DNA from 4 places in the Pseudomonas sp. AC083 genome. Region 3 is predicted to be linked to each of the others. Evidence: predicted binding sites of a transcription regulator. Region 3 holds the regulator's gene; each other region holds the start of a gene.
The links. Region 3 encodes sigma-54, which starts transcription at its own class of promoters, with help from an activator protein. Its sites were predicted from a motif close to ANTGGCATNNANNTTGCTNT; they were not measured.
Positions count from the first base shown of each region.

Region 1: the regulator sigma-54 is predicted to act here: its motif matches at 4,305-4,324, upstream of AC0IXA_RS22895 (circularly permuted type 2 ATP-grasp protein).
Region 2: the regulator sigma-54 is predicted to act here: its motif matches at 2,543-2,562, upstream of flhA (flagellar biosynthesis protein FlhA).
Region 4: the regulator sigma-54 is predicted to act here: its motif matches at 3,850-3,869, upstream of AC0IXA_RS06835 (flagellar basal body rod protein FlgF).

Region 1 covers NZ_CEEDDH010000019.1:55,474-62,998, forward strand. Annotated here, with positions in the region: gene AC0IXA_RS22880 (c-type cytochrome) at 159-980, shown strand; gene AC0IXA_RS22885 (transglutaminase family protein) at 1,099-1,902, opposite strand; gene AC0IXA_RS22890 (alpha-E domain-containing protein) at 1,899-2,849, opposite strand; gene AC0IXA_RS22895 (circularly permuted type 2 ATP-grasp protein) at 2,862-4,271, opposite strand; gene AC0IXA_RS22900 (ribonuclease E inhibitor RraB) at 4,749-5,096, opposite strand; gene AC0IXA_RS22905 (hypothetical protein) at 5,306-5,539, opposite strand; gene speE (polyamine aminopropyltransferase) at 5,829-6,704, opposite strand; gene AC0IXA_RS22915 (PLDc N-terminal domain-containing protein) at 6,946-7,137, opposite strand; gene AC0IXA_RS22920 (hypothetical protein) at 7,209-7,525, opposite strand, start outside.
Region 2 covers NZ_CEEDDH010000003.1:101,974-109,498, reverse strand. Annotated here, with positions in the region: gene flhB (flagellar biosynthesis protein FlhB) at 1-892, shown strand, start outside; gene AC0IXA_RS06580 (hypothetical protein) at 999-1,676, shown strand; gene AC0IXA_RS06575 (DUF6124 family protein) at 1,733-2,092, opposite strand; gene flhA (flagellar biosynthesis protein FlhA) at 2,622-4,751, shown strand; gene flhF (flagellar biosynthesis protein FlhF) at 4,763-6,103, shown strand; gene fleN (flagellar synthesis regulator FleN) at 6,220-7,050, shown strand; gene fliA (RNA polymerase sigma factor FliA) at 7,047-7,525, shown strand, end outside.
Region 3 covers NZ_CEEDDH010000006.1:208,161-215,685, reverse strand. Annotated here, with positions in the region: gene AC0IXA_RS12480 (hypothetical protein) at 1-32, shown strand, start outside; gene AC0IXA_RS12475 (superoxide dismutase) at 34-645, shown strand; gene AC0IXA_RS12470 (ZIP family metal transporter) at 676-1,569, shown strand; gene AC0IXA_RS12465 (HPr family phosphocarrier protein) at 1,604-1,879, opposite strand; gene rapZ (RNase adapter RapZ) at 1,895-2,752, opposite strand; gene ptsN (PTS IIA-like nitrogen regulatory protein PtsN) at 2,755-3,219, opposite strand; gene hpf (ribosome hibernation-promoting factor, HPF/YfiA family) at 3,232-3,540, opposite strand; gene AC0IXA_RS12445 (RNA polymerase factor sigma-54) at 3,614-5,104, opposite strand; gene lptB (LPS export ABC transporter ATP-binding protein) at 5,271-5,996, opposite strand; gene lptA (lipopolysaccharide transport periplasmic protein LptA) at 5,996-6,541, opposite strand; gene lptC (LPS export ABC transporter periplasmic protein LptC) at 6,528-7,100, opposite strand; gene AC0IXA_RS12425 (KdsC family phosphatase) at 7,109-7,525, opposite strand, start outside.
Region 4 covers NZ_CEEDDH010000003.1:160,281-167,805, reverse strand. Annotated here, with positions in the region: gene AC0IXA_RS06855 (amino acid aminotransferase) at 1-361, opposite strand, end outside; gene AC0IXA_RS06850 (4a-hydroxytetrahydrobiopterin dehydratase) at 361-717, opposite strand; gene phhA (phenylalanine 4-monooxygenase) at 833-1,624, opposite strand; gene AC0IXA_RS06840 (sigma-54-dependent phenylalanine hydroxylase transcriptional regulator PhhR) at 2,018-3,580, shown strand; gene AC0IXA_RS06835 (flagellar basal body rod protein FlgF) at 3,924-4,664, shown strand; gene flgG (flagellar basal-body rod protein FlgG) at 4,710-5,495, shown strand; gene flgH (flagellar basal body L-ring protein FlgH) at 5,547-6,242, shown strand; gene AC0IXA_RS06820 (flagellar basal body P-ring protein FlgI) at 6,270-7,358, shown strand; gene flgJ (flagellar assembly peptidoglycan hydrolase FlgJ) at 7,370-7,525, shown strand, end outside.

The sequences.
Region 1 (7,525 bases), on a different contig from region 3:
CTCATTCTTTTCGCCACGACGCTGTTGTTGATCTTGCCGAATCTGACCAAGGTCATCGGCTGATTCAACCGTCGCCTGCTGTATATCGCCACTGAAAATGTGACTGGCCCGCTACCCGGGCCAGCGTGGTTGTGCCAACCTTTGCGCACTCCCACGACATGGATGGCGATCATTTGAAAACCCTCATTGCGCTCGGTGCCTTGCTGCTGAGCTTGCCCTTGTCCGCCGCACAACTGGATCTGCAGTTGGGCGCAAACAGCCGCACCTGGCAGACCGAAGAGCTGCTCAAGCATCCTCAGCTGCAAACTCTCACGATCAACAATGATGTTTCCTACAAGAAGGACATGACCTATCAGGCCGTGCCGCTGGCCGCATTGCTGACGGGGGTCAAGCCGGAGGATCACTTGCAGGCGGTGGCGCTGGATGGCTTTGCCGCAGAGTTGGCCGCTGCGCCCTTGCTGAACAAGGACGGCGCACGCGCATGGCTGGCAATCGAGGACCCGGCGCGGCCGTGGCCACCGCTGTCTGCCGGCAAGCACAGCGCCGGGCCGTTCTATCTGGTCTGGACCGATCCGCAGGCCGGTAATATCAGCCCCGAACAGTGGCCGTTCGAAGTCGCCAGCATCAAGCTGATGGCGCCAGTGGCCCAACGCTTTCCTGCCCTGCTGCCCGATCCTGGCTTGAAGGCCGATGATCCGGTGAACAAGGGTTTTGCCCTGTTTCAGAAAAACTGCCTGGCCTGCCACCGGCTGAATGGTGCCGGAGACGCGCAGTTCGGGCCGGATCTGAATATTCCGTATAGCCCGACCGAGTATTTCGGGGCGGATTTCTTGAAGCGCTACATCCGCGATCCGCAGAGTTTGCGTCAGTGGCCGCAAGCGAAGATGCCGGGGCTTTCGGCGCAGGTGCTGCCGGATGGAGACCTTGAAATGCTGGTGGGCTATCTCAAGCACATGGCTGAACGCAAAGCCAAGCCTTGACGCAGTCCCCTTGTAGGAGCGAGCCTGCTCGCGAAGGCGGAGTGTCAGTCGCTGATTGGCTGGCTGATGGACCGCTTTCGCGAGCAGACTCGCTCCCACAGGGCTTGGGAGCGTCGAGCTATTGTTGCTGGACGGAAATCACCGGCGTCGGCGAGACGAACACCTTCGCATGCATCTGCTCACAGCCGCCGCCCCGGCGCATGCCACGGACCGGGCAGGCATCGAGATAATCCAGGCCGACCGCCAGCTTCAAGTGTCGCTCCGGACGCGCCAGTTGGTTGGTCACGTCGAAGCTGTACCAGGCGTCATCCAGCCACGCTTCTGCCCAGGCATGACTGGCCAGATGCTCGCAATCTTCGCTATACAGATAACCCGACACGTAACGCGACGGCACGCCGAGGCTGCGCGCGCAGGCCAGAAACGCATGGGTATGATCCTGACAAACCCCGGCGCGACCGGCGAAAGCTTCGGCGGCGCTGGTGTCGACTTCAGTCGAGCCCGGCGTGTAGGTCATGTGCTGATTCAGACCGTGCATCAAGTCGATCAGCGCGGTGCGATCACGCCGTTGCTTGCAGTTCTTCGCGGCAAATTCGCGCAAGGCTTCGTCGGCTTCGGTCAGGCGCGTGAAGCGCAGGAACGGCAGCGCCGACTGGCTCTCATGTTCGGCCTCGCGCAATTCGTCAATATCGACCTGACCACGGGCGCCGATGATGATCGCTTCGTGGGGCTCGTCCATGGTCAGCACATGCAGAATGTTGCCGAACGGATCGAGCTGCGCACGCACCGGACGCGGCAGGTCGAGTTGCCAACTGAGGACATGCTGGCGCTCGCTGTCGTGGGGCGTCAGGCGCAGGTACTGGATGCTCGCGCGCACCTGATCTTCGTAGTGATAGGTGGTCTCGTGGCTTATGGAAAGTCTCATGCAGCCTCCAGATAGGAACTGTGAATGGCGTTGCCCAACTGGCGCACCAGCGGGATGAATTCGGTCAGCCAGGCGTGCAGGCCTTCTTCGAGGATTTCGTTGATGCCGGTGTAGCGCAGGCGCGCGTCCATTTCCGCCGCCAGGCGTTGTGCCGGTCGGCCGTTGGCGCCTGGCAGTTGCGCGAGGATCTGGTCGATTTCTTCGGTACAGGCACGCAGCGAACGCGGCACGTCGGCGCGCAACAGCAGCAGTTCGGCGACATGCCGGGCGCCGGGCGCGTCGCGGTAGATTTCGGTGTATGCCTCGAATGAGGACAAGGCGCGCAGCAGCGCACTCCATTGGTAATAGGCGTGCGCCGTGCCGTCGCTGACTGCTTCGGCCTGATCGCCGGCCATTTCGTAACGGGCATCGAGCAGGCGCAGCGTGTTGTCCGCGCGCTCGATAAACGTGCCCAGACGAATAAAGCGAAACGCGTCGTTGCGCATGATCGTGCCGTATGAGGCGCCACGAAACAGGTGCGAACGTTCCTTGATCCATTCACAGAAACGACTCATGCCATAGCGGCTCAAGCCCTGTTCGGCAATGCCGCGAATTTCCAGCCAGGTCGCGTTGATGTTTTCCCACATGTCCGCGGTGATTCGCCCGCGTACCGCATGAGCACTGGCCCGCGCTGCACCAAGGCAGCTGTAGATACTGGCCGGGTTGGCCGCATCCAGTGCGAAGAAATGCAGCAGGCGCTCTGCGTGGAGGTCGCCGTGGCGTTCAAGGTAATCGTCCAGGGTGCCGGTGATCAGCAACGGCATGGCGAGTTCGTGCAGACCGTCGCCGCGCCCGTCCTGCGGCATCAGCGACAGCGAATAACTGATGTCGAGCATGCGCGCGAGATTCTCCGCACGCTCCAGGTAACGCGACATCCAGTACAGATCCGAGGCAGTTCTACTTAACATGGCAAGCTTCCTTCAATCCTCGACTACCCAGGTGTCCTTGGTGCCGCCGCCCTGGGAGGAATTCACCACCAGGGAGCCTTCACGCAACGCGACACGGGTCAAACCGCCAGGCACCACACGGGTTTCGCGACCGGACAACACAAACGGACGCAAATCGATATGGCGCGGTGCAATGCCGTTTTCGACAAAGGTCGGACAGGTCGATAGCGACAGCGTCGGCTGCGCGATGTAGGCATGGGGTTTGGCTTTGATGCGCTCACGAAAGGCATCGATTTCCGCCGTCGTCGCGGCCGGCCCGACCAGCATCCCGTAACCGCCGGAGCCCTGGGTTTCCTTGACCACCAGTTCCGGAAGATTGGCCAGCACGTGGGACAGCTCGGACGGGTTGCGGCACTGCCAGGTCGGCACGTTTTTCAGAACCGGTTCTTCGTCAAGGTAGAAGCGGATCATGTCCGTGACAAACGGATACACCGATTTATCGTCCGCCACTCCGGTGCCGATGGCATTCGCCAGCACCACGTTGCCGGAACGATAGGACGACAGCAGCCCCGGCACGCCGAGCATCGAGTCCGGGTTGAATGCCAGAGGATCGAGGAAGGCATCGTCGAGGCGGCGGTAGATCACGTCGACCGCTTTCGGGCCATCGGTGGTGCGCATGAATACCTTGTCGTCACGCACGAACAGATCCGCGCCTTCCACCAGTTCCACGCCCATTTCCCGCGCCAGAAACGCGTGTTCGAAGAACGCGCTGTTGAAGCGTCCCGGCGTCAACACCACCACGCTCGGGTTGTCGATCGGGCTTGAGCTTTTCAGGGTGTCGAGCAGCAGATTGGGGTAGTGATCGATCGGGGCAATGCGCTGGGCGGAGAACAGTTCGGGGAACAGACGCATCATCATCTTGCGGTCCTCGAGCATGTAGCTGACGCCGCTGGGTGTGCGCAGGTTGTCTTCGAGAACGTAATAAGTGCCATCGCCATCGCGCACCAGATCGACGCCGGAGATGTGCGAATAGATATCGCGGTGCAGATCCAGACCTTGCATCGCCAATTGGTATTGCTCGTTGGCCAGCACCTGTTCGGCGGGAATAATCCCGGCCTTGATGATGCGCTGCTCGTGGTAGAGGTCGGCGAGAAACATGTTCAACGCTTTGACCCGCTGGATGCAGCCGCGCTCGACAATCCGCCATTCACTGGCCGGAATGCTGCGGGGAATGGTGTCGAACGGAATCAGGCGCTCGGTGCCCTGCTCGTCGCCATAGAGCGTGAAGGTGATCCCGGCACGGTGGAACAGCAGATCGGCCTCGCGGCGGCGCTGCGCGAGCAGCTCGTCGGGCGTATCGGCCAGCCAGCGGGCAAATTCCCGGTAATGCGGGCGGACCAGGCCGCCGGCATCGTACATCTCGTCAAAATAGGTGCGGATCATGCCGTACTCCTTGTCACTCCGGACATACAGGCCTTCGCAAGGCCCGTGCCATCGGCATAAACGCTTTGATTTCAATCGGTTGTAGATCCACGCCGAAGGCTGCGCACCATTCCTGTGCGGCAAATGCCCCGGCCCGATTGCCCCCGCTTCATTGCGACGCACTGCATCGCCTATCACCAGCATAGTCAGAGTTGATTTCACTGCCCGGCCGCGACTGCGGATAATCCGCGCATTCGCTGCAAAACTTCCCCGGCACGCCGCCGCAAAGTAGACAGCTCAACTGATCTGAACTGCCTTGGCAGCCCCGTCCCGACAGGACTTTATTGCATACCCGTCTTCCCTTTTAGCCACCCTCTCCGGTGGCTTTTTTTTGCCCTGGATTCTTGTTTCAGGGTTTTGCCACTGCGATGTGCAGAAGCCAGAAACGACAACGGCCGACCCGAAGGTCAGCCGTTGCCCGACAGACAATGCGCAATATCAATTCAACCGGTAACGATTGCGCACCTCCTGCTTCACGCCCCAACCCTCGATAATGCCGCCCAGCGGTTCGACCACGGCAGAAAAGCCTTGCTCGAAATCGCCGATATCGTCATAGGTTGCGTACATCACTTTGCTCAATTCCAGCGACCAGGCGCCGTCGTCGCGCGCACTGACTTGGGCATTGATGGATTCACCGCGAAATTTGCCTGCTGCCCTGCGCGCCCGCTCCTCGTCCGGGAAAATCGCGTAGAACTCGATGGGATGGAACCGGGAAAAATCGAAACCGCCTTCTTTCATGCGGCGCAGAACGTTGCTGCTGATGTCTTCTTGATAGGCTGTGCTCATGAATCGTCCCCCTCGATTGATGGATAGACTTTCCGTATTCCCGCCCCGGGCCTTTTGGCCTAAGTACTACGGCAACGTGGTTGCGCGCGGGAAACAAGCATGTAGCTGACAAGACCAGACCTTAGCGATCCATTCGCTGATCTCGCTTGCAGAGTAGCCCCAAGAGAGCGCCGCTGCCAAGGCCTGGTTTACGAGATGACAGGAAGTGTTCAGACAGGAGTGATGCTGCGGATTTCGATGCCGTTCTGGGTCTTGAGGTTTTTCACCCCGGCATCGGCGGTGCGCCCTTCCAGATCGTTGAGATCCAGCTGGGCGGCGACCGGAAGAAGCCGCTCTTTGACGAGCCGCGCGGCTTCATCATCGGACGGGCATTCCTCACGTTCGAAGACTTCATCGACAATTTCACCGTGATCATCCACGAAAGTGACTTTCCACTTTTGCATCAGTGCCTCCTCGATCAACCCGTAAATGGGCTTACCTCTATCTCGACTTTTTTCCGCGACAGTTGGTTCAAAAGGATTACAGCCGACAACGGTGAAAATAACCATCCGATCGATAGGGCGGACTCTGTGGCGTGGGGATTTCTCCCCGTCCGGCTGCGCAGCAGTCGTAATCCCCGCCCATTGCGGTTTAACGGAGACACCGCGCAGGCCGGTTCAGGGATGCTGCGCATCCCAACGGCGATAAATCCCCTCGCCGCAAGAGCTCCCTTGTAGAGTGACGTCAAGGTGATCAGTCGTTGCTCGGCTTGTTGACCGCTTGCAGCACGTATTGCGGCAAGGCGAACGCGCCGATGTGGATTTCCGGGTTGTAGTAACGGGTGACGATGCCGCTGCCGATGAAGCGCTGTTGCAGGGTTTCACGGCTGAGCTTGCGGTAGGCCGGGTTGGTCGAGCCCCAGGCGAAGGTCATCGAACCGCCGATGTAGGTCGGCACGGCGGCCTGATAGAAATGCCAGTCCGGGAACAGGCTGCGCAGGCGACCGGCGGTGGTTTTGACTTCGTCGATCTGCATGAACGGCGTGCCGTTCTGAGTGACGAGAATGCCGCCTTCGTTCAGGCAGCGGTGGCATGCCTGGTAGAAGTTCTCCGAGAACAGCACTTCGCCCGGGCCGATCGGGTCGGTGGAGTCGGAGATGATCACGTCGAATTTTTCAGTGGTGGTGGCGACGAAACGCATGCCGTCATCGATCACCAGGTTCAGGCGCGGATCGTCGTAGGCACCGGCGGAATGGTTCGGCAGGAATTCCTTGCACATGTCGACCACGGTGCCGTCGATCTCGACCATGGTGATGTGCTCGACGCCGGCGTGCTTGGTCACTTCGCGCAACATGCCGCCGTCACCACCGCCGATGATCAGCACGCGCTTGGCAGTGCCATGGGCGAGGATCGGCACGTGGGTGAGCATTTCGTGGTAGATGAATTCGTCGGCTTCGGTGGTCTGGATCACGCCGTCCAGCGCCATGACGCGGCCCATGCGCGGGTTCTGGAAGATCACCAGATGCTGGTGTTCGGTGCGCACTTCGTGCAGCAGTTTTTCCATGCGAAAACGCTGGCCGTAGCCTTCGTAGAGGGTTTCCAGGTACTCGCTGGTCTTGGTGACGGTCATGGTCAAGTGCTCCGATAAATGCGCGGGCGCCATCGTGGGGACGATTGCCCGGGAAAGGCGCGCATTCTACGTTGCCGAAGATGACAGGTCGAACCTCAGGTTGTTTTTTACCAGCGCAAATTACTGTGGGAGCGAGCCTGCTTGCGAAAGCGCAGCATCAGTTGCCGGTGATGGCGACTGACCCAACGTCTTCGCGAGCAGGCTCGCTCCCACAGGGATGACCGTGTGATCGAAAATCAGCTCAGATCCGGACGTTGCCCCGTGGCCCGGCAATCGCCCAGATGATCAGGCCCAGCACCGGCAGGAGGATGATCAGCAACACCCAGACGATTTTCATTCCGGTGGAGGCGCCGCTTTTCAGCACGTTGATGATGGCCCAGATGTCGAGGGCAAGGATGATCAGGCCAATCAGACCGTTGAACGTGGAACCCATGGTGTCGCTCCAGAATAGTGGCATGCACTTTTAGGATAGACGGTCGCGCGCAGGGCTCCCTTTTATTGCGTTCAGACGTGAACAGCAACCTTCAAGGCTTCCAGCGCTGGCGCGGCGGCGATGCCAACCTCGGCGCATAACTCCAGCACGCGGGGCACGTCGTTGCCGTAGACCAGGACCATTTGTTGCTCATCGTCGAGCAACTGGCTGAAGTTCATCAACGTGTAACCGCCGTTCTCCTTGTTCAGGCTGCTCATCTGCACCTGAATACGGTTGAGTGCGGTCAGTGCTTCGGTCTTGACCAGTTGTTTGGGCTTGAGATTGAAATCGACGCCCGGGCCAAACGAGGCAACGATTTGTGCGAACAGATCGACGTAGGTATCGGCCT
Region 2 (7,525 bases), on a different contig from region 3:
GCTGGAGTCGGGCCTGATCGCCTTGCTGGCGATTCAGCCGGTGATGATAACCCTGTTGCTCGCCGCCATCATCGGGCCGATCTCCCTTGGTGGCTGGCTGTTCGCGGCAAGTTCGCTGGCACCCAAATTCAGCCGGATGAACCCGGCCGCCGGCCTCAAACGGATGTTCTCGTTCAAGGCTGTGGTCGAACTGCTCAAAGCCCTGGCGAAGTTTCTGATTACCTTGGGCGTGGCGCTGTTGGTGCTGTCCGCCGACGTCGACGACTTGCTGCGCATTGCCCACGAACCACTGGACATGGCGATCATCCACAGCGTGTTGCTGGTGGGCTGGAGCACGCTGTGGCTGGCCTGCGGCCTGATCATCATCGCGGCCGTCGACGTGCCGGTGCAGATCTGGGAGAGCATGAAGAAGCTCAAGATGACCAAGCAGGAAGTGCGCGACGAACACAAGGACCAGGAAGGCCGGCCCGAGGTCAAGCAACGCATTCGCCAGACCCAGCGCGAAATGTCCCAGCGGCGCATGATGGCAGCGATTCCCGAAGCCGACGTGGTCATCACCAACCCGACCCACTACGCCGTCGCGCTCAAATACGACTCGGAGAAGGGCGGCGCGCCGGTGCTGCTGGCCAAGGGCAGCGACTTCATCGCCCTGAAAATCCGCGAAATCGCAGTGGCCAACAACGTCATGCTGCTTGAATCGCCCGCGCTGGCGCGCTCGATCTATTACTCAACTGAGCTCGAGCAGGAAATTCCCGGTGGGTTGTATCTGGCGGTGGCGCAGGTATTGGCCTACGTCTACCAGATCCGCCAGCACCAGGCGGGCAAGGGCAAGCGGCCGGATCCGTTGAAGGATGATTTGCCGATTCCGCCGGATTTGCGTCGGGATTCCTGATGGTTACCGCTTGTCTGGAAAGTCTCGGAACCTGTCATCTCTGACAGTAGACGCCGCTCCCCCAGCCGCGTTGCTATGCACTCGGGAATAATCCCTGAGCGCAGAGATGAAGATCATGGCAGAGCGAATCTATAAACAACTTGAAGGAATGACGCTGGACTACGTTTCAGGGCAGTTGGAGGAAAACCCCAAGGAGCGATCCATACGTTACACGGTGAGCTTTGATCTCGATCTGGATTTCACTCACTTCGTGCAGATGGCTAACGTTTATATCCCTGGTTACCTGAACAACCCGGTTAACGCCATCAGGCCTGAACTGGACGGCTTGGCGTACCACTATTCTTATAACTACCTGTTCGATAGCGCAGGAAATATTCGCGATAAAATGGACTTGTTCGAACTGTTCACCTCGCCACGTTATTACATGGATCAATGGGCCACGGGTGTGGAGTTGGCGGTGCGCTACAGCAAGCCTGCGTTTGAGGTGTTCGGGCAAAAGTTGCGTATCACTGCAAGCAGGGATTTGCGACTGGTGGATGAAAGTCGAACGATCAGGATCGCAGATTTACCCCTCTTGCAGTTTCATTGGGCGTTGAACCTGTTGCAAAGTGACCTCGCCGCTCCTGATGTCACTGCACCTTTGACCAAAGTCGTGCTCATGTACATGAACGAGGATTTCGTCGAGGCTGAAGGCCAATCGGTGCTTCGAGGTGTGAAGTATGTTGATCGCAATCAATTGGGTTTCGGCACTATTACGGCCAAACAGATGCTGACTGCGCAGTAGCCGAATACTGCGCTTATCGTTCCCACACGGAGCGTGGGAACGATCATCGCGTGTCGCTACTGCGGCAACTCCAGATTATCCAGCACCCGATTCACCGCCAGTTCCCCGAGCATGATCAGTTGCGCGATGCCCATCAGGGTACGGCGCTGGGATGGTTTCACCAGTCCGGCGAATTCCTGGGCGATGGTTTTGGCGGAGGCGAGGGTTTCGCAGGCGTTGGCCAGCAGGTCTTCGTTTTTGGTGTCGGCGGTGACGGCGTACATTGCGCGAGGGCTGAAGGGCGGCGGGGTGGAGCCGGGTGGGCAGAGGTAGTGGTCGAGGGCGCGGTCGGCGGCTTGGTGGAGTTTTTTTGAGTCGAGGGATTCGTAGGGGGAGGTGGGGTCGGACTCGGGCGGGTTGGGTGTGGGTTTGATCATGGTGAAGCTCCTGAGGTTATGGAGCCACTTTCCCCCTGTCGCTAAACAAGTGAAGGTGGCAGCTGTACGCAGGTTAGCGAACCGGTCTCAGGCACCCCGGTAGACCCGAAGGTCTCCCGCATACAGCCGCCATAACGTTATTGCGGGCGAAAAATCCCGCAACGAAGCCACGATCGCTGATGCACTGAGTTGATCCGGGTCGCTAAACCCGATCGCTGATTCGTCAGCGACCGGACCACGATAGAACCCGACCCCCAGGTGCACAAGCCGGCGGATTCTGGCTTGGCTGTAGGCAATGGCGCAAGGATTTGTAGCCTTGAGACCGTGTCGGCAGGTGTCTTTTAAACTCGTCGTTTAAAAACAAAGATCGCAGCCTTCGGCAGCTCCTACAGGAGACGTAAATCCATGTAGGAGCTGCCGAAGGCTGCGATCTTTTTTGCTTGGGTAAAAGTTGGAAAGCTTCTTGCAATAGCCGCCCTGCGCCCGTTCGGGGCGTCAAAAGTTTGCTTTAAAGGAACGGGGAAAACCGGTGGATCGCACTCAGTTATTCAATACAGCACGCACCAACGTTGCCGACCTCAGTCGAGGCAATCTGGGCGTGCCGTTGTTGCTGCTGGTCATGCTGGCGATGATGATGTTGCCGGTACCGCCGTTCCTGCTCGACGTCTTCTTTACCTTCAACATCGCTCTGTCGATCGTCGTCCTGCTGGTCTGCGTGTATGCGCTGCGGCCGCTGGATTTCGCCGTGTTCCCGACCATTCTGCTGGTGGCGACGTTGCTGCGACTGGCGTTGAACGTGGCCTCGACGCGGGTGGTGATGCTCCACGGTCAGGACGGCCACGCCGCAGCCGGTAAGGTAATTCAGGCCTTCGGTGAGGTGGTGATCGGCGGTAACTACGTGGTCGGTATCGTGGTCTTCGCGATCCTGATGATCATCAACTTTGTCGTGGTGACCAAGGGTGCCGGGCGGATTTCCGAGGTGAGCGCGCGTTTCACCCTCGATGCGATGCCCGGCAAACAAATGGCGATCGACGCCGACCTCAACGCCGGCCTGATCGACCAGAATCAAGCCAAGTCGCGCCGTCAGGAAGTCGCCCAGGAGGCGGAGTTCTACGGTTCGATGGACGGTGCCAGCAAGTTCGTCCGTGGTGACGCCATCGCCGGCCTGCTGATTCTGTTCATCAACCTCATTGGCGGCATGGCGGTTGGTATCTTCCAGCACGGCATGAGCTTCGGCGATGCGGGCAAGGTTTACGCCTTGCTGACCATCGGTGACGGTTTAGTGGCGCAATTGCCATCACTGTTGTTATCTACAGCGGCGGCGATCATGGTGACCCGTGCTTCCGGCTCGGAAGACATGGGCAAGCAGATCAACCGCCAGATGTTCGCCTCGCCGAAAGCGCTGGCCGTGGCCGCTGGTTTGATGGCGGTGATGGGCCTGGTGCCGGGCATGCCGCACTTCTCCTTCCTGAGCATGGCGGCGCTGGCTGCGGGCGGCGCGTACCTGTTCTGGAAAAAGCAGAATGTGGCCAAGGTCGTGGCGCTGGAAGAGGTCAAGCGTCAGCAGGAACTGCTGCCGTCGCCGGCCCGCGCCATGGAAACCAAGGAGCTGGGCTGGGACGACGTGACGCCGATCGACATGATCGGCCTGGAAGTCGGCTATCGCCTGATCCCGTTGGTGGACCGCAATCAGGGTGGGCAATTGCTTGCGCGGATCAAGGGCGTGCGCAAGAAGCTCTCGCAGGATCTGGGCTTCCTGATGCCGACCGTGCACATCCGCGACAACCTCGATCTGGCGCCGAGCGCGTATCGCTTGACGCTGATGGGCGTGATTCTCGCCGAGGCCGAGATCTACCCGGATCGCGAACTGGCGATCAACCCGGGCCAGGTCTACGGCTCGCTCAACGGGATCAACGCCAAAGATCCGGCTTTCGGCCTCGAGGCAGTGTGGATCGAAATCAGCCAGCGCGCCCAGGCGCAATCGCTCGGCTACACCGTGGTCGACGCCAGCACCGTGGTCGCCACCCACTTGAACCAGATTCTGTACAAGCACTCCAGTGAGCTGATCGGCCACGAGGAAGTGCAGCAACTCATGCAATTGCTGGCCAAGAGCTCGCCGAAACTGGCGGAAGAGCTGGTGCCGGGCGTGGTTTCGCTGTCGCAGTTGCTCAAGGTCCTGCAAGCGCTGCTCGCCGAGCACGTGCCGGTGCGCGACATTCGCAGCATCGCCGAAGCGATCGCGAACAACGCTGCCAAGAGTCAAGATACCGCCGCGCTGGTCGCCGCTGTGCGGGTCGGCGTATCCCGTGCAATCGTCCAAAGCATTGTAGGCACTGAGTCCGAGCTGCCTGTAATCACATTGGAACCAAGGTTGGAACAGATATTGCTCAATAGTCTGCAGAAGGCAGGACAAGGCTCGGAAGAGGGCGTTCTGCTGGAGCCGAGCATGGCCGAGAAGCTGCAGCGTTCGTTGATCGAAGCGGCCCAGCGGCAGGAAATGCAAGGCCAACCGGTGATCCTGCTGGTAGCAGGCCCGATTCGCGCGATGCTCTCGCGCTTCGGTCGCCTCGCAGTGCCAGGCCTGCATGTACTGGCCTACCAGGAAGTACCGGACAACAAGCAAGTGACCATCGTTGCGACAGTAGGGCCCAACGGCTGAGGTAGTGGTTTATGCAAGTTAAGCGTTTTTTCGCCGCCGATATGCGTCAGGCCATGAAGCTGGTTCGCGATGAGCTGGGCGCTGATGCCGCCATCATCGGCAACCGCCGCATTGCCGGCGGCGTCGAGTTGACGGCGGCTCTGGATTACAAATTGTCGGCGCTGGCGCCACGGGTTCCGAACATGGAACTCGAAGACGAGCTGCGCAAGACCCAGTCGCGCATCGTCACCGCCCAGGCCGAGCTGAGCCTGCGTGGCGAAGCCGACGGCAACACCAATCAGCAGTTGTTCGCCGGGCTGCCGTTGACCGCAGGCCTGCCGCTGACCGCTGCCGAACCGTTGAGCGAGCCGACCTACGCCGCACCGACGCGCCCGGCCGCAGCGCCTGCGCAGGCCTCGGCGGGCGTCGATCCGCGTGCGCTGGATTCGATGCGTTTTGAATTGAACAGCCTGCGCGAGCTGATGGAAGTTCAGCTCGGCACCCTGGCCTGGAATCAGCTGCAAGGCAGCCGTCCGGCCCAAGCCAATCTGTACCGCCGTCTGCAGCGCATCGGCCTGTCCGGCCCGCTGTCGCGCGATCTGCTGGCGATGATCACCGATATCGAAGAACCGCGTCAGGCCTGGCGCATGCTGCTGGCGCACCTGGCGCGGATGATTGCCGTACCGGAAGTCGAGCCGCTGGAAGAGGGCGGTGTGATTGCCATGGTCGGCCCCGCCGGCATGGGCAAGACCACCACGCTGGCCAAGCTCGCCGCGCGTTACGTGCTCAAGTACGGCGCGCAGAACGTTGCACTGGTGAGCATGGACAGCTTCCGCATCGGCGCGCAGGAACAACTGAAAACCCTCGGGCGCATCCTCAACGTGCCGGTAACGCACGTCGATCCGGGTCAGTCGCTGGTGCAGGCATTGGATCCACTGCTACGCAAACGCGTGGTTTTGATCGATACTGCCGGCCTGCAAGCCAGTGATCCGGCGTTGCGCATGCAGCTCGAGAGCCTGGCCGGGCGTGGCATTCGCTCAAAAAATTATCTGGTCCTGGCAACCACCAGCCAGAAACAGGTTCTAACCGCCGCTTATCACAGTTACAAGCGTTGCGGGCTGGCCGGCTGCATCCTGACTAAACTGGATGAAACGGCCAGTCTCGGCGAAGTGTTGAGCCTGGCGATCAGTCATGAATTGCCGGTCGCGTACCTGACCGATGGCCCACGGATTCCGGATGATTTGCATCTGCCGCGTCGTCATCAACTGGTCAGCCGCGCCGTCAGCGTGCAAATGCAGGAAGAACCCAGCGAAGAAGCCATGGCTGACATGTTCGCTGATATCTATCACAGCCCGACCAAGCAGGTTGGCTGAGGTAATCATGAACAGTTTTTGTACCTACATCGATGGTCTGCCACGCATTGTTCCGATCAGGAACGCGCAGCCAGTAATGTGGCCTCCGTCTATGCAAGACAAGGTAAAGAAATAACATGGGCAGCATGCATCCCGTACAGGTGATCGCGGTGACCGGCGGCAAAGGTGGCGTCGGCAAGACTAACGTGTCAGTGAACTTGTCGCTGGCGCTGGCAGAGCTTGGCCGTCGGGTCATGCTGCTGGACGCCGACCTGGGCCTGGCGAACGTCGACGTTCTGCTGGGGCTGACACCCAAGCGCACACTGGCCGACGTTATCGAAGGCCGTTGCGAACTGCGCGACGTGCTGTTGCAAGGCCCGGGCGGGATTCGCATCGTGCCGGCGGCCTCCGGTACGCAGAGCATGGTGCACCTGAGCCCGGCGCAACACGCCGGCCTGATCCAGGCGTTCAGCGACATCGGCGACAATCTCGACGTGCTGGTGATCGACACCGCTGCGGGTATTGGTGATTCGGTAGTCAGTTTCGTTCGTGCCGCCCAGGAAGTGTTGCTGGTGGTCTGCGACGAGCCGACTTCGATCACCGATGCTTACGCGCTGATCAAGTTGCTCAACCGCGACTACGGCATGAACCGCTTCCGCGTGCTGGCCAACATGGCGCAGAGCCCGCAGGAAGGGCGCAACCTGTTCGCCAAGTTGACCAAGGTCACGGATCGCTTCCTCGACGTCGCCCTACAATACGTCGGCGCCGTGCCGTATGACGAAAGCGTGCGCAAGGCGGTGCAGAAGCAGCGCGCCGTCTACGAAGCCTTTCCCCGTTCCAAGTGCGCGCTGGCCTTCAAGGCCATCGCCCAGAAGGTCGACACCTGGCCGCTGCCGGCCAACCCGCGCGGGCATCTGGAATTTTTCGTCGAGCGTCTCGTGCAGCAAACCGCAGGGCCTGTGATATGACCGCCAGTGGCATGAATCTTTACAAAAAGTCGGCGCGTGACGCGCAATACGAATTGATCGAGCGTTACGCGCCACTGGTCAAGCGCATTGCCTATCACTTGCTGGCGCGCCTGCCGGCCAGCGTGCAGGTCGAAGACCTGATCCAGGCCGGGATGATCGGTTTGCTCGAAGTCTCGACCAAATACGACGCCAGCAAAGGCGCCAGTTTCGAAACGTACGCGGGCATTCGAATCCGCGGCGCGATGCTCGATGAAGTGCGCAAAGGGGATTGGGCGCCACGCTCGGTTCACCGTAATACCAGGATGGTCAGCGACGCGATTCGCTCGATTGAAGCTAAAACCGGCCGTGACGCTAAAGATCACGAGGTTGCGGCCGAACTCCAATTGAGTCTCGACGATTACTACGGGATTCTGAATGACACCTTGGGCAGTCGCCTGTTCAGTTTCGACGACCTCTTGCAGGACGGCGAACACGA
Region 3 (7,525 bases):
CCGCAAATTCTCATCAGCATGGAGTCCACTGAAATGGCTTTTACCTTGCCTGCCTTGCCCTACGCCTACGATGCCCTCGAGCCGCACATCGATGCGCAGACCATGGAGATTCATTACACCAAGCACCACCAGACCTATATCAACAACCTCAACGCCGCCGTTGAAGGCACCGAATTCGCCGAGTGGCCGGTGGAAAAACTTGTCGCCAGCGTCCAGCAACTGCCGGAAAAGCTTCGCGCGGCGGTGATCAATCAGGGCGGCGGTCACGCCAATCACTCGCTGTTCTGGGAAGTGATGGTGCCCAACGGCGGCGGCAAGCCCGACGGCGCGCTGGCCACGGCTATTGATGAGCAACTGGGCGGACTCGACAGTTTCAAGGAAGCCTTCACCAAGGCCGCGCTGACCCGTTTCGGCAGCGGTTGGGCCTGGCTCAGCGTGACACCGGAGAAAAAACTGGTCGTGGAAAGCAGCGGCAATCAGGACAGCCCGTTGATGAACGGCAATACCCCAATCCTCGGTCTCGACGTCTGGGAGCACGCCTACTACCTGCGCTACCAGAACCGTCGCCCGGAATACATCAACGCGTTCTACAACGTGATCAACTGGCCGGAAGTTGCTGCGCGCTATCACGCCGCACTGGTTTAAGCCTTCAATAAAAACAATCCAGGGCTGACTATGGGCACGGAAACACTGGCGATTGGCAGCGGGCGCATGTTTCGTTACGCGGTGGGCTCGCTGTTGCTGCTGGCGGGGATGACTTTGCTGGTCGCCCACGGTTTGCAGTGGCTGAATCTGGAACCGCGGCTGTTGCGCGCCTTGCAGGGCGGTGCCATCTGCGCCTTGGGCACGGCGCTTGGCGCGGTGCCGGTGCTGGTGATCCGGCGCATGCCGCAGGCACTCAGCGACACCTTGCTGGGATTTGGTGCCGGGGTGATGCTGGCGGCGACGGCGTTTTCGCTGATCGTGCCGGGCATTGCTGCGGCGGAGAGTCTTGGTCTTACGCCGTGGGCTGCCAGTGGCCTGATCTGCTTCGGCATCCTGCTCGGCGCGTTCGGTCTGTATCTGGTGGATCGGCGCGTTTCGGGGGCCTCGCCGGAGATGCTCGTCGGCACGCTGGAGCATCCGGTGATTCCACCACGAATCTGGCTGTTCGTGTTCGCCATCATCGCGCACAACATTCCAGAAGGCATGGCGGTCGGCGTGTCTGCCGGCGGCGGGATGGCGGACGCCGACAGTCTGGCGATGGGCATTGCGTTGCAGGATGTGCCGGAAGGGCTGGTGATTGCGTTGGTGCTGGCCGGGGCGGGGATGTCACGGTACAGGGCGTTTCTCATCGGCGCGGCGTCTGGGCTGGTCGAACCGGTATTTGCACTGTTATGCGCGTGGCTGGTGAGTCTGGCTCAGGTGCTGTTGCCGCTGGGACTGGCGTTGGCGGCCGGGGCGATGTTGCTGGTGGTGACCCACGAAGTGATTCCGGAGTCGCGTCGTCATGGGCATGACAAGCTGGCCAGTATGGGCCTGTTGGTCGGGTTTTGTCTGATGATGGTGATGGATACGGCGTTGGGGTGAATGGAGGCGAGGAACAGTGTCCCCGCCTCAAGGATTATTCACCTTCGTCGAAATACCTTTCGATCAGATCGACCAATGCGTCCATGGCTTCCTGAGCCTGTTCGCCTTCGGTGCTCAAATGGATCTTGGTGCCTTTGCCCGCCGCGAGCATCATCATTGCCATGATGCTCTTGCCGTCGACAGTCGTTTCAGGGGTGCGTCCCACCCGGATCGTGCAGTCTGGATACTGACCGGCCACGCCGACGAATTTGGCCGATGCCCGAGCATGCAGACCCAGCTTATTGATGATTTCGATTTCACGAGCAGGCATCGCGGTGTGAATCCTTTAGGTGAGGTCGCGGTGGCGAACCTGGACGTTCTTCAGGGTTTTCTGCAGGGCCTGGCCCAGACGTTCGGTCAGGTAGACGGAGCGGTGGTGCCCGCCGGTGCAGCCGATGGCAATGGTCACGTAAGCACGGTTGCTGGCGGCGAAACGTGGCAGCCACTTGTTCAGGTAGGCGTAGATGTCCTGATACATTTCTTCGACATCCGGCTGCTGCGCCAGGTACTCGGCCACCGGTGCATCAAGGCCCGATTGCGCGCGCAGCTCCGGTTTCCAGTACGGATTGGGCAGGCAGCGCACATCGAAGACCAGATCGGCATCGACCGGCATGCCGCGCTTGAAGCCAAATGATTCAACCAGAAACGCCGTGCCGGGTTCCGGCTGATTCAGCAGGCGCAGCTTCAGGGTGTCGCGAAGCTGATAGAGGTTCAGGCTAGTAGTGTTGATTTTCAGGTCGGCCAGATCGGCGATCGGGCCGAGCAGGGCGGTTTCATCGTGAATCGCCTCGGCCAGTGAGCGATTGGCGTTGCTCAGCGGGTGACGACGACGGGTCTCGGAAAAACGCTTGAGCAGGGTTTCCTCGTCGGCGTCCAGGTACAGCACATCACACTTGATATGCTTGGCACGGACGTCTTCAAGCAGTTCAGGGAAGCGTGACAGATGGCTCGGCAGGTTGCGCGCATCGATCGACACGGCGACCAGCGGCTGCGCCAGCTCCGTGTGAATCAGCGCACGCTCGGCCAGTTCCGGCAGCAAACCGGCCGGCAGATTGTCGATGCAGTAGTAGCCGTTGTCCTCAAGGACATTCAGGGCGGTACTTTTACCCGAGCCCGAACGGCCACTGACAATGATCAAACGCATGATTAGTGCCCGTTCTGCTCGTCCAGTACAACCTGGTACAAGGCTTCGTTGCTCGTGGCGCTGCGCAGTTTTTCACGAACTTCCTTGCGGTCGAGCATGCTGGCGATCTGGCGCAGCAACTCCAGATGCGCATCGGTCGCGGCTTCCGGGACCAGCAGCACGAACAGCAGGTCTACCGGAGCGCCGTCGATGGCGTCGAAATCGATCGGGGCTTCAAGGTGCAGCAGGGCGCTGATCGGCGCCGTGCAGCTCTTGAGGCGGCAGTGGGGAATGGCGATGCCGTTACCAAAACCGGTGGAACCGAGTTTTTCACGGGCGATCAGCGCCTCGAAGACATCCTGCATCGCCAGATCCGGCACTTCGCGGTGGATCAGGTTGGCAATCTGTTCGAGGGCTTTTTTCTTGCTGCCGCCCGGCGCGTTCACTTGGGAACGGCCGGGGGTCAGGATGGTTTCAAGTCGGATCATGGGATAGGGGTGTTAACGACCGGTCGCGCCCTGGAGGAGGCTCTGGGTCTTTTCCTTATGCTTTTTGAGTTGGCGATCCAGCTTGTCGGTGAGTGAGTCGATCGCAGCGTACATGTCGGTATCTTCTGCGTTGGCGACCACTTCGCTGCCGGGGATATGCAAGGTGGCTTCGATCTTCTGCTTCAGCTTTTCGACGCACATCGTGACCTGCACGTTGGTGATCTTGTCGAAATGTCGCTCCAGTCGCTGGAGTTTTTCCTCGATGTAGGAACGCAGAGGTTGGGTCACTTCCAGTTGGTGTCCACTGATGTTGACTTGCATACAGCTTCTCCTTCGTTGCCAGTGCATAAAGCGGCAGGCCGAAAAGCCTGCCACTGGAACGCTGTAACGTGGCTTACATCAACCGCTTGCGTTCGCTCGAAGGCGCGATTCCGAGGGATTCGCGGTACTTGGCGACGGTGCGGCGAGCCACCTGAATGCCTTGTGCCTCCAGTAAACCAGCGATCTTGCTGTCACTCAACGGCTTTTTCTGATTTTCCGCTGCGACCAGTTTTTTGATGATCGCGCGGATCGCCGTGGACGAGCATTCGCCGCCTTCGGAGGTGCTGACGTGGCTGGAGAAAAAGTATTTCAGCTCATAAATACCGCGCGGGGTATGCATGAATTTCTGTGTGGTCACTCGGGAAATCGTCGATTCGTGCATGCCCACCGCTTCGGCGATGTCATGCAATACCAACGGCTTCATCGCTTCGTCGCCGTATTCGAGGAAGCCGCGCTGATGTTCGACGATCTGCGTGGCCACTTTCATCAGGGTTTCGTTGCGGCTCTGCAGGCTCTTGATGAACCAGCGGGCCTCCTGCAACTGGTTGCGCATGAAAGTGTTGTCGGCGCTGGTGTCGGCACGTTTCACAAAACCGGCGTACTGGGCGTTGACACGCAGGCGTGGCACCGACTCCTGGTTCAGCTCGACCAGCCAGCGCTCGTTGTCCTTGCGCACGATCACATCGGGAATGACATATTCGGCTTCTGTCGACTCGATCTGCGAACCGGGACGCGGATTGAGGCTCTGCACCAGTTCGATGACTTGGCGCAGCTCGTCTTCCTTGAGCTTCATCCGGCGCATCAACTGGCTGTAATCGCGACTGCCGAGCAGGTCGATGTAATCGGCGACCAGCCGTTTGGCCTCGGTCAGCCACGGCGTCTTCGCGGGCAGCTGGCGCAGTTGCAGGAGCAGGCATTCGCTGAGGTTGCGGGCGCCGATCCCGGCGGGCTCGAATTGCTGGATGCGATGCAGGACGGCTTCGATCTCGTCGAGCTCGATGTCCAGTTCAGGATCGAACGCTTCAAGAATTTCTTCGAGTGTTTCGTCCAGATAGCCCTGATTGTTGATGCAGTCGATCAGGGTCACGGCGATCAGGCGATCGGTGTCGGACATCGGCGCCAGGTTCAGTTGCCAGAGCAGATGGCTCTGCAGGCTCTCGCCGGCGGACGTGCGGGTGGTGAAATCCCACTCATCGTCATCGCTGCTGGGCAGGCTGCTGGCGCTCGTCTGGTAGACGTCTTCCCAGGCGGTATCCACTGGCAGTTCGTTGGGGATGCGCTCGTTCCACTCGCCATCCTCGAGGTTGTCCACCGTCGGGGCGGTTTCCTGGTAGGAGGGTTCCTGGATTTCGGCGGGCTTCTGTTCGGCGTTGTCGGCCAGAGGATCGGCGTTGTCGAAGTCGTCGCCTTCTTCCTGGCGCTCGAGCATCGGATTGGATTCCAGAGCCTCCTGGATCTCCTGTTGCAGGTCCAGGGTCGACAATTGGAGCAGGCGGATGGCCTGTTGCAGCTGCGGTGTCATCGTCAGCTGCTGGCCCATTCTCAAGACTAGCGATGGTTTCATGGCAGGGGCTTAACACCTTATTCGCCGGCGCTTTGCGCCATCCACTACAGGGCGCCGAAGCGCCAAACTTAAGCAAATTATATGCCTGAAACTGAAGTGTTTGCCTAGAGCGCTGTAACAATTAAAGCGGATAAATGCGCCTTGAATCGATACAGCGCTGTCGCGCTTACAGGCGGAACTCGTGACCCAGATACACTTCCTTGACCAGATCGTTGGCCAGGATGGTCTCGGCATCACCTTCGGCGATCAGTTGACCGTCATTGACGATGTAAGCGGTTTCGCAGATATCCAGGGTCTCACGGACGTTGTGGTCGGTGATCAGTACACCGATGCCCTTGGCCTTGAGGTGGTGAATGATCTGCTTGATGTCGCCGACCGAGATCGGGTCGACACCGGCGAACGGTTCGTCGAGCAGGATGAACTTGGGTGCAGTGGCCAGGGCGCGAGCGATTTCCACCCGGCGGCGCTCACCACCGGACAGGCTCATGCCTAGGTTGTCGCGGATGTGGCTGATGTGGAATTCCTGCAGCAGGCTTTCCAGCTCCTTGCGCCGACCGGCCTTGTCCAGCTCCGGGCGAGTCTCGAGGATCGCCATGATGTTGTCGGCAACCGACAGTTTGCGGAAGATCGACGCTTCTTGCGGCAGATAGCCGATACCGGCCTTGGCGCGGCCGTGCATCGGCTGGTGGCTGACGTCCAGGTCATCGATCAGCACACGGCCCTGATCCGCCTGCACCAGGCCGACGATCATGTAGAAGCACGTCGTTTTACCGGCGCCGTTCGGGCCGAGCAAGCCGACGATCTGCCCGCTGTCGATCGACAGACTGACGTCACGCACGACCTGGCGGCTTTTATAGGCCTTGGCCAGGTGCTGAGCTTTCAGAGTTGCCATTACTGGGATTTCTCTTCGGTTTTCTTCTTCGGCTGGATCACCATGTCGATGCGCGGACGCGATTCGGTGACCTTGCTGCCCGTGGCGCGACCGGCGCTGGCCAGTTTCTTCACGGTGTCGTAGACGATTTTTTCGCCTTGGGTGACGTTGTTATCCTTGTCGATAACCTTGGCCTTGTCGATCAGCACCACCCGATTCTGCTGGGCGTGGTATTGAATCGTCACGCCGTAGCCCTTGACCGGGTTGGCGTCGCCCTGTGTCTGCAACTGCTCGAAGTAAGCCAGGTTGCCTACCGAGGTCACCACGTCGATGTCGCCATTGGGCGCGCGCGTCATGGTCACGGTGTTGCCTTTAACGATCATCGAGCCCTGGGTAATGATCACGTCACCTTTATAGGTGGCGATGCCATTCTTGTCGTCCAGTTGGGCGTCGTCGGCCTGAATGCGGATAGGCTGCTGCTGATCGTTCGGCAGGGACCAGGCGCTCGCGCTTCCCAGTGCTGCGCCCAGACTGAGCAAAATAGGGAGGGTTTTAACGAGCCTCATACTGTCCTCTTACGTTCGATTGCAGGTGTATCCTGCTGTCCTTCAGGTACGCTTTCATTCCGACGCCAGTCGATACGCCGCCAGCGCCCTCGATTCTAACGGGTTGCGCAGTCTGCGCATATTCCTGCTGCGGGAACACGGTCATGCGGGTGCTGGTGATCAGGGTGCCGCGCTGTTTCTCGTCGGTGCGCTGTACGCGTACCGAATCGATCAATTCCACTTCGGTGCCGCCCGAGTTCACTTCGCCGCGTTCGCTGGTCACGTGCCACGGGAAGTCGGTGCCGCGATACATGTTCAAATCAGGCTTGGTCACCAGCGTGATATCAGTGGCCTTGACGTGTTCGGCCTTGTCGGAGGTCATCTCATACTGCACCTTGCCGTCGGGCAGGTACTGAATGGTGTGCGTGTTGGTCGCGTACCAGTCGATCGGATTCTCGGCGGCCGAGACCGGCGGCTTGTCGAGGAAGCGTTCCGGGCTGATGTTCCAGTAGCCGACCGCAGCGAAAATCGCCGCGATGCAGCCGAACAGCAGGAAGTTGCGAAACTTTTTGCTAAACATGGTCAGGCTCACAGGTACGCGGCGTTGGCCGCTTCGAGGCGGCCCTGGGCGCGCAGGATCAATTCGCAGAATTCGCGGGCGGCACCTTCGCCGCCACGGGCGCGGGTAACGCCGTGGGCGTGTTCGCGGACGAAATCGGCAGCGTTGGCCACCGCCATGCCCAGCCCTACACGGCGGATCACCGGCAAGTCTGGCAGATCGTCACCGAGATAGGCGACTTCTTCATAGCTTAGGCCCAGTTGCGCGAGCAGACCGTCGAGTACCACCAGTTTGTCCTCGCGCCCCTGAAACAGATGCGGGATGCCGAGGTTCTTCGCGCGGCGCTCGACCACCGGGGTCTTGCGACCACTGATGATCGCCGTCTGCACGCCGGCATTCATCAACATTTTGATGCCTTGGCCGTCAAGGGTGTTGAAGGTCTTGAA
Region 4 (7,525 bases), on a different contig from region 3:
CCGGCAGGCATTGCGCGATGAAGTCGGCCGCCAGACGCAGGGCACCGGTGCCTCCCGGGGTCTGGGTGGCGCCGGCGCGTTGTTCGGTGATCAGTTGCGAGTCGGCACCGAGTACCAGCTCATTGATGACCTTGCCGAACAGCGGATTGCCGTGGCCACCGATGTAGGTCTTGGTGTCCTGGCTTTCGACCAGTCGCGCTTCAGCGATTTTCACCGCTTCCGGGATCGGCGTCAGGCCCTGGGCATCCTTGTAGACGCCAACGCCGAGGTCGAACTTGCGCGGATTGGCATCCTGCGCATAGGCCTCCATCAAACCGAGAATCGGGTCGCCGGGGACCCGGCCGATGGCGTCGAAGTGCATTACTTGCGTCCTTCTGCAGTCTTGGCCACTTCGTCAGTGCGCGCGGCCATGATGAAGTCGTTGCGGTGCAGGCCTTTGATCGAGTGGCTCCACCAGGTCACGGTGACTTTGCCCCACTCGGTCAGCAGGCCCGGGTGGTGACCTTCGGCCTCGGAGATTTCGCCCACGGCGTTGGTGAACGCCAGCGCGTGCTTGAAGTTCTTGAACAGGAAAACTTTTTCCAGCTGCATGATGCCGTCGCGTACTTCGATGTTCCAGTCAGGGATCTGCTTGATCAGGATCGGCAGTTCTTCGTCGCTGACTTGTGGCGCATCGGCGCGGCAGGCTTCGCAGTGGGCTTGGTTCAAAGTCGACATGGTGTATTCCTGAAAACGAGTATGTTTTTTATTAAAGCGCGTGGGCCGTCAATGCCGTCACGCTAAAGCAAAGTGGCGGCGACGGACAGACGCAATTGTCAGCAAAAGTCGCGGTTCAGGCGGCTTTGGGTTTCGGCGGAAATTTCGGCGCGTGCAAGCCCAGCTGCATGCCTTGGCGAACCATGGCCATGATGTCTTCATGGGCCACGTCGAACAGGCGCTTGAGATTGGGCAGGACGAAGTACAGCGGCTGCAGGATGTCGATGCGATACGGCGTGCGCATGGCTTCCAGCGGATCGAAAATCTGATGCTCAGGCTCGTCCGACAGGCAGTAAACGGTTTCTTTGGGCGAGGACAGAATCCCGCCACCGTAGATGCGCTTGCCGTGCGGGGTGTCGACCAGACCGAATTCGATGGTCATCCAGTACAGCCGCGCCAGGTACACGCGCTCTTCCTTGGTCGCTTGCAGACCGAGCTTGCCGTAGGTGTGGGTGAATTCAGCGAAATACGGATTGGTCAGCAGTGGGCAATGGCCAAAGATCTCGTGAAAGATATCCGGCTCTTGCAGGTAGTCGAGTTCTTCGCGGGTGCGAATGAAAGTGGCGACAGGAAATTGCTTGCTGGCGAGCAATTCAAAGAACGTCTGAAAAGGAATCAGCGCTGGCACCCGGGCGACCTGCCAGCCAGTGGTCTCGCCGAGAACTTTGTTGATTTCGGCCAGTTGCGGGATGCGGTCGTGGGGCAGACCGAGTTTTTCGATACCGTCCAGGTATTCCTGGCACGCGCGACCTTCAATCACCTTCAACTGGCGAGTGATCAGCGTGTTCCACACCGCATGTTCTTCGGCGGGGTAGTCGATAAAACCTTGCGCATCGGGCTCGCGAGCCACGTATTGCGTCTGCTTCATGCTGCTCTCCTGCTAGGAAATTCGTTTTTGTTATGTCCAGCGATGGCTAAAGGAATACCCCAGAGTGACAGGGCGTGCAGCATGTTGACCGGTGTGTGCGTAGGAAAATTCTGCGTATTTCGTAAAGTTATCGTTACGCTTTGTCGGGTAATGCGCATTTACGGTGATTGGCGGGTTTGAAAAGGGCAGAGGCTGTCACATAATCTTGACAACTATCTGCGTGCCTCGACAGAAAACTCTGCCTCGGGCGCGCCACAAAACCCTGTGGGAGCGAGCCTGCTCGCGAAAGCGGTCTGTATGACACATCGATTCTGGATGTGCTGGCGCCTTCGCGAGCAGGCTCGCTCCCACAAGGACATGTGTTTACTTCTCAAACCTGTCGGGCCTTTTTCTATGCGCATCAAAGTCCACTGCCAGAACCGCATCGGCATCCTGCGCGACATTCTCAATCTGCTGGTGGCGTACGGTATCAACGTTGCCCGCGGTGAAGTTGGCGGTGAGCATGGCAACGCGATCTACCTGCACTGCCCGAACCTGATCAACATCCAGTTCCAGGCGTTGCGCCCCAAGTTCGAGGCGATCGGCGGGGTGTTCGGGGTCAAGCGCGTCGGGCTGATGCCCAGTGAACGCCGGCACATGGAATTGAACGCACTGCTCGGCGCACTGGAGTTTCCGGTGCTGTCGATCGACATGGGCGGCTCGATCGTTGCGGCCAACCGCGCGGCGGCGCAGTTGCTCGGCGTGCGCGTCGATGAGGTGCCGGGGATTCCGCTGTCGCGCTACGCCGAGGATTTCGATTTGCCGGAATTGGTGCGCGCCAACAAATCGCGGATCAACGGCATGCGGGTCAAGGTCAAGGGCGACATCTTTCTCGCCGACATCGCGCCGCTGCAATCGGAACACGACGACAGCGAGGCCATGGCCGGCGCCGTACTGACGCTGCACCGCGCCGATCGGGTCGGCGAGCGAATCTACAATGTGCGCAAGCAAGAGCTGCGCGGGTTCGACAGCATCTTTCAAAGCTCGAAAGTCATGGCCGCTGTGGTCCGCGAAGCGCGGCGCATGGCGCCGCTGGATGCGCCGCTATTAATAGAAGGCGAAACCGGCACTGGCAAGGAACTGCTGGCGCGCGCCTGTCACCTCGCCAGCCCGCGCGGACAGTCACCGTTGATGGCGCTCAACTGCGCCGGACTGCCGGAGTCGATGGCCGAGACCGAACTGTTCGGCTACGGCCCCGGCGCTTTCGAAGGCGCTCGCGCTGAGGGCAAGCTTGGCCTGTTGGAGTTGACCGCTGGCGGCACGCTGTTTCTCGATGGCGTCGGCGAGATGAGCCCGCGTTTGCAGGTCAAGCTGCTGCGCTTTCTTCAGGACGGTTGCTTCCGTCGCGTCGGCAGTGATGAAGAGGTGTATCTGGACGTGCGGGTGATCTGCGCGACCCAGGTGGATTTGTCCGAATTGTGCGCGCGCGGCGAGTTTCGCCAGGATCTCTATCACCGCTTGAACGTGCTGTCGCTGCACATCCCGCCACTGCGCGAATGCCTCGACGGTCTGACGCCGCTGGTTGAACACTTTCTCGATCAGGCCAGTCGGCAGATCGGCTGTCCGCTGCCGAAACTGGCCCCGGCGGCGATGGATCGCCTCAGCCATTACCACTGGCCGGGCAACGTGCGGCAGTTGGAGAACGTATTGTTCCAGGCGGTTTCCCTGTGCGACGGCGGCACGGTCAAGGCCGAACATATTCGCCTGCCGGATTACGGCGTGCGTCAGCCGCTTGGCGATTTCTCCCTCGACGGAAGTCTGGACGAGATCGTCGGGCGTTTCGAGAAAGCGGTGCTGGAGCGGTTGTATTCCGAGCATCCCAGCAGTCGGCAGTTGGGCAAGCGGCTCGGTGTTTCGCACACGACGATTGCCAACAAGTTGCGTGAGTATGAGGTTGGCAAAACCTCCGAAAGCTAAGTAGAGCCTTTGTGGCGAGGGGATTTATCCCCGTTGGGCTGCGCAGCGGCCCCGCTTTTCCTTCACTGCGACCTCATTTGCAGGCTTGGCGACTGCTGCGCAGCCGAACGGGGATAAATCCCCTCGCCACAGGATCGCCATCCCCGCCGAACTCAGGATTGCCACTAACCGGCATGACACCGCCGGTTTTTCGTCTTCGACCCATTTCAGATTCCCCCTCCGATCCCCTCAAGTCCCCTGTTTACCGGGCCTTCGCCCGCCAATAAAAAGTTGGTCTGCAAATTGCTTATGGCTGAGCAGTACAGCGGTGGGCGGCAAACGTCCGGCATGCAGAGGAAACACAGTGGACAAGTACCTTTATGTGGCAATGACCGGCGCCAGCCAGAACGCACTGGCGCAGCGGGCGCATGCCAACAACCTGGCGAACATCTCCACCAACGGCTTCCAGCGCGACCTCGAGCAGGCGCGTTCGATGCCGGTGTTCGGTGACAGCTTTCCGGCGCGCGCGTTTGCCATGAGCGAACGTCCCGCCACCGACTTCACGCCGGGCTCGCTGGTGCAGACCGGGCGTGAACTCGACGTCGCGGTATCCGGCAACGGTTTCATCGCCGTGCAAAACCCCGGCGGCGGCGAAAGCTACGTGCGCACCGGCAGCCTCAACATCGACGCCCTCGGCGTATTGCGCGCCGGCAACGGCATGCCGGTGATCGGTAACGGCGGCCCGATCGCCGTGCCGCCCGAGCAGCAGGTCGAAGTCGGCGAAGACGGCACCATCAGCATTCGCGCAATGGGCGAAGGCCCCCGCGTCATGGCCGAAGTCGACCGGATCAAACTGGTCAACCCGGACATCAAGAACATGAACAAAGGCCTCGACGGTTCGATTTACACCAAGGACGGCCAGCCGGCGCAAGCCGACGCCAACGTCAAACTGGTCTCGGGTTTCCTCGAGTCGAGCAACGTCAATGCCGTGGAAGAAATGACTTCGGTGCTGGCCCTGGCCAAGCAGTTCGAGTTGCACGTCAAGATGATGAACACCGCCAAAGACGACGACCAGGCCATGGCTCGGGTCTTGCAGATCAGCTAATTATCAGAACGTCGCGCCGTAAAACAGGCGCACGAGGAGAATCGAATGCTTCCGGCTCTATGGGTTGCCAAAACCGGTCTGTCCGCCCAGGACACCAACCTGACCACCATTTCCAACAACCTGGCGAACGTTTCGACCACGGGTTTCAAACGTGACCGTGCCGAGTTCCAGGACCTGCTGTATCAGATCAAGCGTCAGCCAGGCGCCCAGTCGACCCAGGACAGCGAACTGCCGTCGGGTCTGCAAGTGGGTACCGGTGTGCGCATTGTCGGCACCCAGAAAAACTTCACCGCCGGCAGCCTGCAAACCACCGAGCAGCCGCTGGACATGGCCATCGACGGTCGCGGTTTCTTCCAGATCCTGCAGCCGGACGGCACCACGTCCTACACCCGTGACGGTACTTTCCACCTCGACTCCAATGGCCAGATCGTCAACGCCAGCGGTTTCGCCCTGGAGCCGGCGATCATCATTCCGAACGATGCGCAGACCTTCACTGTCGGCCGTGACGGCACCGTGTCGATCACCATCGCCGGCAACCCGGCTTCGCAAGTGATCGGCAACCTGCAGACCGCCGACTTCATCAACCCGGCCGGCCTGCAAGCCGTGGGCAACAACCTGTTCCTGGAAACCGCGGCTTCCGGCGCGCCGCAGATCGGCACCCCGGGCCTGAACGGTTTCGGTACCACGCTGCAGAACACCCTGGAAACCTCCAACGTCAGCACCGTTGAAGAGATGGTCAACATGATCACCACTCAACGCGCCTACGAGATGAACTCCAAGGTGATCTCCACCGCCGACCAGATGCTCTCGTTCGTAACGCAGAATCTGTAATCCAGTCTTTGGGGCGGCCTGAGGTCGCCAGCAACACCGTGAGGTAGGGTCATGAAGCGCTTTGTATCTGTTCTGGCATTGAGTGGGGTCGTCTCGCTCGCGGGCTGCGTCGCCCCGACGCCCAAGCCCAATGACCCTTACTACGCCCCGGTGTTGCCGCGCACACCGTTGCCGGCGGCGGCCAACAACGGCTCGATCTATCAGGCCGGCTTCGAGCAGAACCTGTACAGCGACCGCAAGGCGTTCCGGGTCGGTGACATCATCACCATCACCCTGAACGAGCGCACCCAGGCAAGCAAGAACGCCAACTCGCAGATGGACAAGAACAGCGATAACTCGATCGGCCTGACCTCGTTGTTCGGCTCCAGCCTGACCACCAACAACCCGATTGGTGGCGGTGACCTGAGCCTCAACGCCGGCTACAGCGCCGACCGTTCGACCAAGGGCGACGCCAAGTCCGGGCAGAGCAACAGCCTGACCGGCTCCATCACCGTGACCGTCGCCGACGTGCTGCCCAACGGCATCATCGCCGTGCGTGGCGAGAAGTGGCTGACGCTCAACACCGGTGACGAATTGGTACGCATCGCCGGCATGGTCCGCGCCGATGACATCGCGACCGACAACACCGTGTCGTCGACCCGCGTCGCCGATGCGCGCATCACCTACTCGGGTACCGGCGCGTTTGCCGATACGAGTCAGCCAGGCTGGTTCGACCGTTTCTTCCTCAGCCCGCTGTTCCCTTTCTAGGTGGCTACGTTGAATCTGAAAAGCCTTATGGTGGCCGCGTTGTTGATGTCTGCGGCGTTCACCGCACACGCCGAGCGGCTGAAAGACATCGCCAGCATTTCCGGCGTACGCTCCAACCAGTTGATCGGTTACGGCCTGGTGGTCGGGCTTAACGGCACCGGTGACCAGACGACGCAGACCCCGTTCACCCTGCAGACCTTCAACAACATGCTCTCGCAGTTCGGCATCAAGGTGCCGCCGGGATCGGGCAACGTGCAGTTGAAGAACGTCGCGGCGGTGTCGGTGAGCGCCGATCTGCCAGCGTTTGCCAAACCGGGTCAGCAGGTCGACATCACCGTGTCCTCGATCGGTAACTCCAAGAGCCTGCGTGGCGGCACCTTGCTGCTGACGCCGCTCAAGGGTATCGACGGCAACGTCTATGCGATCGCTCAGGGCAACCTCGTGGTTGGCGGTTTCGACGCTGAAGGCCGCGATGGTTCGAAGATTACCGTCAACGTTCCGTCGGCCGGTCGCATTCCGGGCGGTGCGTCGGTGGAACGTGCGGTGCCGAGCGGTTTCAACCAGGGCAACAGCCTGACGCTGAACCTCAACCGCTCCGACTTCACCACCGCCAAGCGTATCGTCGACAAGGTCAACGACATGCTCGGCCCTGGCGTCGCCCAAGCCATCGACGGCGGATCGGTGCGGGTCACTGCGCCACTGGATCCGAGCCAGCGCGTCGACTACCTGTCGATTCTGGAAAACCTCGAAATCGATCCGGGTCAGGCGGTGGCAAAAGTCATCATCAACTCGCGTACCGGCACCATCGTCATCGGCCAGAACGTGAAAGTGTCGCCAGCCGCCGTGACCCACGGCAGCCTGACCGTGACCATCACCGAAGACCCGATCGTCAGCCAGCCGGGCCCGCTGTCCAACGGCCAGACCGCTGTCGTACCGCGCTCGCGAGTGAATGCCGAACAGGAAGCCAAACCGATGTTCAAGTTCGGCCCGGGCACCACCCTCGACGAGATCGTCCGTGCGGTGAACCAGGTCGGCGCGGCACCGGGTGACCTGATGGCGATTCTCGAAGCTCTGAAGCAGGCCGGCGCATTGCAAGCCGACCTGATCGTGATCTGAGGCCGGCCACCATGGATATGCGCAAAAGCGGTCTGGTCAGCAGCAGCGATTCGGGTTCCTACTCCGACCTCAATCGTCTGAACCAGCTCAAGGTCGGCGACAAGAACAGCGACGAAAACATGCGCAAGGTTGCGCAGGAATTCGAGTCGCTGTTCCTCGGCGAAATG